Regions from separate parts of the Lacrimispora cavernae genome, predicted to be linked through region 2. Evidence: a T-box and tRNA genes for the amino acid it is inferred to sense, from the RefSeq annotation. Region 2 holds a T-box; the other holds one or more tRNA genes.

Region 1 (3,410 bases), 130 kb from region 2:
CGCACGAAAGGCGTAATGATTTGAGCGCTGTCTCAACAATGCACCCGGTGAAATTGAAATACCAGTGAAGATGCTGGTTACCTGCGCCAGGACGGAAAGACCCCATGGAGCTTTACTCCAGCTTGATACTGGGATTCGGTACTGCATGTACAGGATAGGTGGGAGGCTATGAAACAGGGACGCCAGTCTCTGTGGAGCCGATGTTGGGATACCACCCTTGCGGTATTGGATTTCTAACCTGCAGCCATGACCTGGCTGGGGGACAATGTCAGGCGGGGAGTTTGACTGGGGCGGTCGCCTCCGAAAGGGTATCGGAGGCGCTCAAAGGTTCCCTCAGAATGGACGGAAACCATTCGAAGAGTGCAAAGGCATAAGGGAGCTTGACTGCGACACCGACGGGTGGAGCAGGTAGGAAACTAGGACTTAGTGATCCGGTGGTATAAAGTGGGATTGCCATCGCTCAACGGATAAAAGCTACCCTGGGGATAACAGGCTTATCACTCCCAAGAGTTCACATCGACGGAGTGGTTTGGCACCTCGATGTCGGCTCATCGCATCCTGGGGCTGTAGTAGGTCCCAAGGGTTGGGCTGTTCGCCCATTAAAGCGGTACGCGAGCTGGGTTCAGAACGTCGTGAGACAGTTCGGTCCCTATCCGGCGTGGGCGTAGGATATTTGAGAGGAGCTGTCCTTAGTACGAGAGGACCGGGATGGACTGACCTCTGGTGTATCTGTTGGCTATCAAAGCCATGGCAGAGTAGCCAAGTCGGGAAGGGATAAACGCTGAAGGCATCTAAGCGTGAAGCCCCCCTCAAGATGAGATATCCCATCGCAAGAGTAAGACCCCTTGAAGACGACGAGGTAGATAGGGCAGAGGTGGAAGCATGGCAACATGTGGAGCTGACTGTCACTAATAGGTCGAGGGCTTAACCAGGTTGGTTTAGGTAAGAGGAAGAACGGATGAAGATAGATATGTAGCAATGTGTGGTTTTGAGGGTATATGCAACAGCCTTCAAAAAGGTTTGGCCTGGTGGCTCAGCTGGTTAGAGCGCCGCCCTGTCACGGCGGAGGTCGTGGGTTCGAATCCCATCCGGGTCGTTTTACAACTGAATTTTGTATATGGGATCTTAGCTCAGCTGGGAGAGCATCTGCCTTACAAGCAGAGGGTCATAGGTTCGAGCCCTATAGGTCCCATTCAGTATGCCAAGTAACACGCATGAAAAGATTTGTGCCGATGTGGCTCAATTGGCAGAGCAGCTGATTTGTAATCAGCAGGTTATCGGTTCGAGTCCGATCATCGGCTTGCATCACTTTAATAAAATATGGATGGGTTCCCGAGTGGCCAAAGGGGGCAGACTGTAAATCTGTTGCGACACGCTTCGATGGTTCGAATCCATCTCCATCCATTTAGTGATTAAAATCATAATCACTGCATATAATATAATTAAATAACGCGGGGTGGAGCAGTCTGGAAGCTCGTCGGGCTCATAACCCGAAGGTCGCAGGTTCAAATCCTGCCCCCGCAATTTTTTTTGAGTAATTTTAAGAAAACGTGTACTAATGATAGTACATAAGCCCAGATAGCTCAGTTGGTAGAGCAGAGGACTGAAAATCCTCGTGTCGCTGGTTCGATTCCGGCTTTGGGCATATGGGATACTAGCTCAGGTGGTAGAGCACTTGACTTTTAATCAAGTTGTCCGGGGTTCGAGTCCCCGGTGTCTCAGGACAAGCCTTGAAACAGAGATGTTTCAGGGCTTTTTATTTTGCAGTGATTTGTGAAGGGATTCCGGTAAAGCAGAGTTACTTGTAAAACAGGTTTATTCATTGAATTCTACAATCACATAATACCCCCGGTCATTGTGCTTTATTTCTTTTACAATCCCGTGATCGGATTTGATCCTGTCCCGTCCCATGTAGCAGCCGGACATGGCCACGGCAGGGTCAATGATATAGCTGTAGCTGCTGGCTCCTTCCCTCTCTATGATCTGAACTTCATCTCCTGCTTTTACCAGGCCGGGGCGCTCCATTTTAAATTCGATTAATCTCATAATAACCATCTCCTTTTTCATTTCCAAAACTATATTATAGCGCTGTGAGAAAAAATTGTAAAGAGAGGATAAGGATGCTATACTAGAAGAGTCGATTTATAAAGAAGAATGTAAAAAGGACAGGGAAATGAGCCATAGGTTTATGAGGGCGAAAGGCGGTTCATACTATGAATGACACACCGAATTTATTAAAGAAGTTAATGGAATATGGGAAATCGGATTTTTATCCCTTTCATATGCCCGGACATAAAAGGCAGTATAAGGAATCTTTTGCAGCCAATTTTCCAAATCCATTTTCCATAGATATTACGGAGATAGACGGTTTTGATAATTTGCACCATCCGGAAGGGATTTTAAAGGAGTCCATGGAATGGGCTTCAAGGATTTACGGGAGCCATAAGACTTATTATCTTATTAATGGCAGCAGCGGCGGAATACTCAGCGCCATTAGCGGGACCGTATCAAGGGGCGGAACCATTCTTATGAGCAGGAACTGTCATAAGTCTGCGTTTCATGGAGTTTTCCTCAATCAGTTAAGTGCAGAATATATTTATCCACAAATAATACGGCCATTTGGTATCCAAGGTGGATTACTTCCGGAAAAAATAGAAGAGATGTTGATGAATCATCCAGATATTCAATCGGTGTTTGTGGTATCCCCAACTTATGATGGAATGGTATCTGATATTAAGGCTATTGCAGAGGTGGTTCATAGGTTTCGTTTACCTCTTATTGTGGATGAAGCTCATGGAGCTCACTTTTCCTTTGGGAAAGAGGGAGGATTTCCGGTTTCCGCTTTCGAGCTTGGAGCAGATGTGGTGATTCAAAGCCTTCATAAGACCCTTCCCTCCTTTACTCAGACGGCTGTCATGCATGTCAGGGAAGGATATGTGGATATGGGGAGATTGGACCGCTATGTGCACATGTATCAGACCAGCAGCCCATCCTATGTGCTGATGGCGGGTATTGAGGGCTGTATACGTTATATGGCTGGAGAAGGACTGAAAGAGATGAAGCACTTTTCCGGTAAGATAGAAGAGGTCCGGAAGGCTTTGACTGGTTTGAAGCACCTTAGGCTCCTTACGGATCAGGAAAAGGGGATGTACGGAATCTATGACATGGACTGTTCCAAGATCATTATTTCCACAAGGGGTACGGGAAAATCGGGAGCCTGGCTGGATGACAGGCTAAGAAAGGAATATCATCTGGAAATGGAAATGTGCAGTTCGGACTATGTAACTGCCATAACGACTCTGGCTGATACTGAGGAAGGCCTTGAAAGGCTGTGCAGTGCTCTGCTTCAGATTGATTCCGGGCTTTCCCCAGAGGAAGACTGTGAAACTGCAAACGGCTTATTTAAGGAG
Region 2 (3,410 bases):
TGATTAAGAATCTTTTTAGAGGTATCCGGCATAAAGGAATCAAGGAGGGAGGCTCCGATGGCAATGGCTTCCGTCAGATTATAAAGAACGGTTTCCAGCCTGCCCTTTGATGCTTCATCCTTGGCAAGGGTCCATGGAGCAGTTTCATCAATGTATTTGTTGCTCCTTCTGAAAATATTAAAGATTGCTGTCATCGCATCAGCGACACGGAGTTTCTCCATCTTCTCCTGAACCTTTTTCACCTCTTCTAACACCACTGCCTTAAGGTCTTCATCAACAGCCTCCGCTGCATTTCCGTCAGACACGATGCCGCCAAAGTATTTATTGGACATGGAAATGGTACGGTTTACAAGATTGCCCAGGATGTTAGCCAGGTCAGAGTTCATGCGTTCCACCATAAGCTCCCAGGAAATAACCCCGTCATTATCAAATGGCATTTCATGAAGGACAAAATAACGGACTGCATCCACGCCGAAGAAATCCACCAGGGTATCCGCATAGAGGACATTTCCCTTGGATTTACTCATCTTGCCGTCCCCCTGAAGCAGCCATGGATGGCCAAATACCTGCTTTGGCAGGGGAATATCAAGGGCCATAAGGAAAATGGGCCAGTAAATTGTATGGAACCGGATGATATCCTTACCGATCAGGTGAAGGTCTGCCGGCCATAATCTGGCATACTGGTCACTGCTTTTGCCGTCACAGTCATAGCCGATTCCGGTAATATAGTTGGTCAGCGCATCAAGCCAGACATAGGTGACATGCTTCGGATCAAAGGACACCGGAATCCCCCACTTAAACGTGGTCCTGGATACGCAAAGATCCTGAAGTCCCGGAAGGAGGAAATTGTTCATCATCTCATTTTTTCTGGATACTGGCTGGATAAAATCCGGGTTCTCATTGATGTGCTTTATCAAACGGTCCGCATATTTGCTCATGCGGAAGAAATATGCCTCTTCTTTTGCCGGCTTCACTTCACGTCCGCAGTCCGGACATTTGCCGTCTACAAGCTGGGATTCTGTAAAAAAGGATTCACAGGGCGTGCAGTATAAGCCTTCGTAATGTCCCTTATAGATATCTCCCTGGTCATAGAGCTTCTTAAAGATCTTCTGAACCTGCTCCTCATGTTCCTTGTCTGTGGTGCGGATGAATTTATCGTAAGAGGTGTTCATCAGATCCCAGATATTCTTAATTTCACCGGCAGCCCTGTCTACGAACTCCTTAGGCGTGATCCCTGCTGCCTCTGCCTTTTCCTCAATCTTCTGGCCATGCTCATCGGTTCCTGTCTGGAAAAACACGTCATAGCCCTCTGCCCTCTTATAACGGGCGATGGAATCCGCTAATATTGCCTCATAGGTATTGCCGATATGGGGCTTTCCTGATGCATAGGCAATAGCCGTGGTGATATAGTATGGTTTTTTCTTAGAGTCTTTACACATTCTGATTTCCTCCTGTTTATAAAATGGGATGAGCAAAAAGGGGGCTTCCCTTCCTGCAAAGAAAAACCCGTCTTAAAATATCCTTTCGGAAATTTAAAGACGGGGAACTGTCCCGTGTTACCACTTTAATTTATCCGTACCTTACAGTACGGACCTTACCGGCTGCGTTGGTTCCATAAAGTCCGCTTAAGACCTTATGGTTACTTAATAACAGTCTGACACGATAACGGGTGTAACCGTCGAAATTTAAAGGCGTGCTTCGCCAATTCAACTTCGCTGCTCCAAGGCCATGTTGGGAAATACGCTCAAGCTTCCTTTTCAGCTTCCGGAAGTCTCTGCACATGAGGTTGATTTCTTACTCTTCTTTTCTCAGCATTCTCATATAAATAGATTGTCGGTAACCATAGTTTAATGGTTTCAGTAAAGTTTGTCAAGCGGGTAAGCTGGTACATCAGTGCTTTTGTCATGACTTTTTTAATATCATCATATAAATAATAATAGTGAATCACGGAGGAATCATATATGAAGAACATCGTTTTGAAACAGGGCCGCCGTTTTCTTTCCATCATACTGGCTGTTTCCCTGCTTTGTGCCTGTGCACCCACCAATAAATCGCCTGCATCGTCTTCATGGAGCGGGTACGAACAATACCATGCCAGGGATTTATCCGCTCAAAACAAGTTTGATCAATTTACAAATGACCTGTTTCGTGACGAGATCAGTGAATCCGGAATCAGCTTCCATTTCAGCATTGCAGATCCGGCTTCCCGGGGATTTGACACAGTTCCTTTGACCCTGGGGGATTTTTCTCTGGAAAAAATGAAACAGGGAACAAAAGACCTTTTGGAATTAAAAAAGAATCTGGATGGTTTTAATCCCCGCCAGTTGACCGACGAACAGCGGCTTACCTGGCAGATTCTCCGCTCCTACATAGAAACAGAACTAAGCTCTGATGGCCTGGAGCTTTATGCCCAGCCTTTAACAACCACCATCGGAATCCAGGCACAGCTTCCCATCCTGTTCTCAGAATATGCCTTTTACACCCGGGATGATGTGGACCACTATCTTGCGCTGCTTTCTACCATTGATAATTATTATGGGCAGATCCTGGAGTTTGAAAAGCAAAAATCAGAAGCCGGCCTTTTTATGTCTGACGCTTCCGCAGACCATTTATTAAAGTCCTGTGAGGCATATTTGATCCAGCCTGACCACAGCTTCCTTGCAGACACCTTCAACACCCGGGTGGATGCCCTTACGGATTTAACCGCGGAAGAAAAAGCTTCCTATAAAGAAAAGAATCTAAAAGTACTGGAAGAGCATTTTATACCTGCCTATAAAAATCTTATCAACGGCATCACCGCCCTTATGGGAACCGGGACCAATGACAAGGGCCTATCCTGGTATCCCAAAGGAAAGGAATATTTTGAATACCTGGTGAAATCCAACACCGGAACCTCCTATGATTCCATCCGAAGCCTGACAAAGGCAATTGAAAAACAGTTAAACTCCGATATCCAGGCCATAGGACAGATTACAAAGGAGCATCCGGAAGTGCTGGATCACCTTGAGAACTATTCCTTTAGTTATACCAAGCCGGAAGAGATCCTGGAATCTTTAAAATCTCAGATTTCAAAGGATTTTCCTGAGCTTCCGCCCTGCAACCATACGGTAAAATACGTTCCCAGTTCCCTGGAGGCATCTTTAAGCCCCGCCTTTTACCTGGTTCCTCCTCTGGACCGTTATGAGGATAACGTCATTTACATCAACGGTAACCCGCGTTTTCAAAATGATGACCTATACACTACCCTGGCTCATGAAGGCTATCCGGGACATTTATATCAAAATGTTTATTTTTTAAGCAAGAAACCTAACGACTTAAGAAGCATCCTCTCCTTTTCCAGTTATTCGGAAGGCTGGGCCACCTATGTGGAGTTTTACTCCTACACCTTAGATAACGGACTTCCTCCGGAG

Evidence for each region. The T-box of region 2 lies ahead of metG (methionine--tRNA ligase). A T-box ahead of a tRNA ligase gene usually reads a tRNA of that ligase, here a tRNA-Met.
Region 1: it has a tRNA-Met gene. The T-box ahead of metG (methionine--tRNA ligase) is inferred to sense a tRNA for this amino acid. The anticodon was not compared.

Annotation. Positions count from the first base shown of each region.
Region 1 covers NZ_CP157940.1:3,581,954-3,585,363, reverse strand. The annotation lists rRNA gene ABFV83_RS16930 (23S ribosomal RNA) at 1-932, shown strand, start outside; tRNA gene ABFV83_RS16925 (tRNA-Asp) at 1,023-1,096, shown strand; tRNA gene ABFV83_RS16920 (tRNA-Val) at 1,120-1,192, shown strand; tRNA gene ABFV83_RS16915 (tRNA-Thr) at 1,229-1,301, shown strand; tRNA gene ABFV83_RS16910 (tRNA-Tyr) at 1,323-1,404, shown strand; tRNA gene ABFV83_RS16905 (tRNA-Met) at 1,451-1,524, shown strand; tRNA gene ABFV83_RS16900 (tRNA-Phe) at 1,573-1,645, shown strand; tRNA gene ABFV83_RS16895 (tRNA-Lys) at 1,649-1,721, shown strand; gene ABFV83_RS16890 (hypothetical protein) at 1,816-2,046, opposite strand; gene ABFV83_RS16885 (decarboxylase) at 2,214-3,410, shown strand, end outside.
Region 2 covers NZ_CP157940.1:3,452,990-3,456,399, forward strand. The annotation lists gene metG (methionine--tRNA ligase) at 1-1,439, opposite strand, end outside; T-box leader at 1,532-1,819, opposite strand; gene ABFV83_RS16275 (DUF885 domain-containing protein) at 1,962-3,410, shown strand, end outside.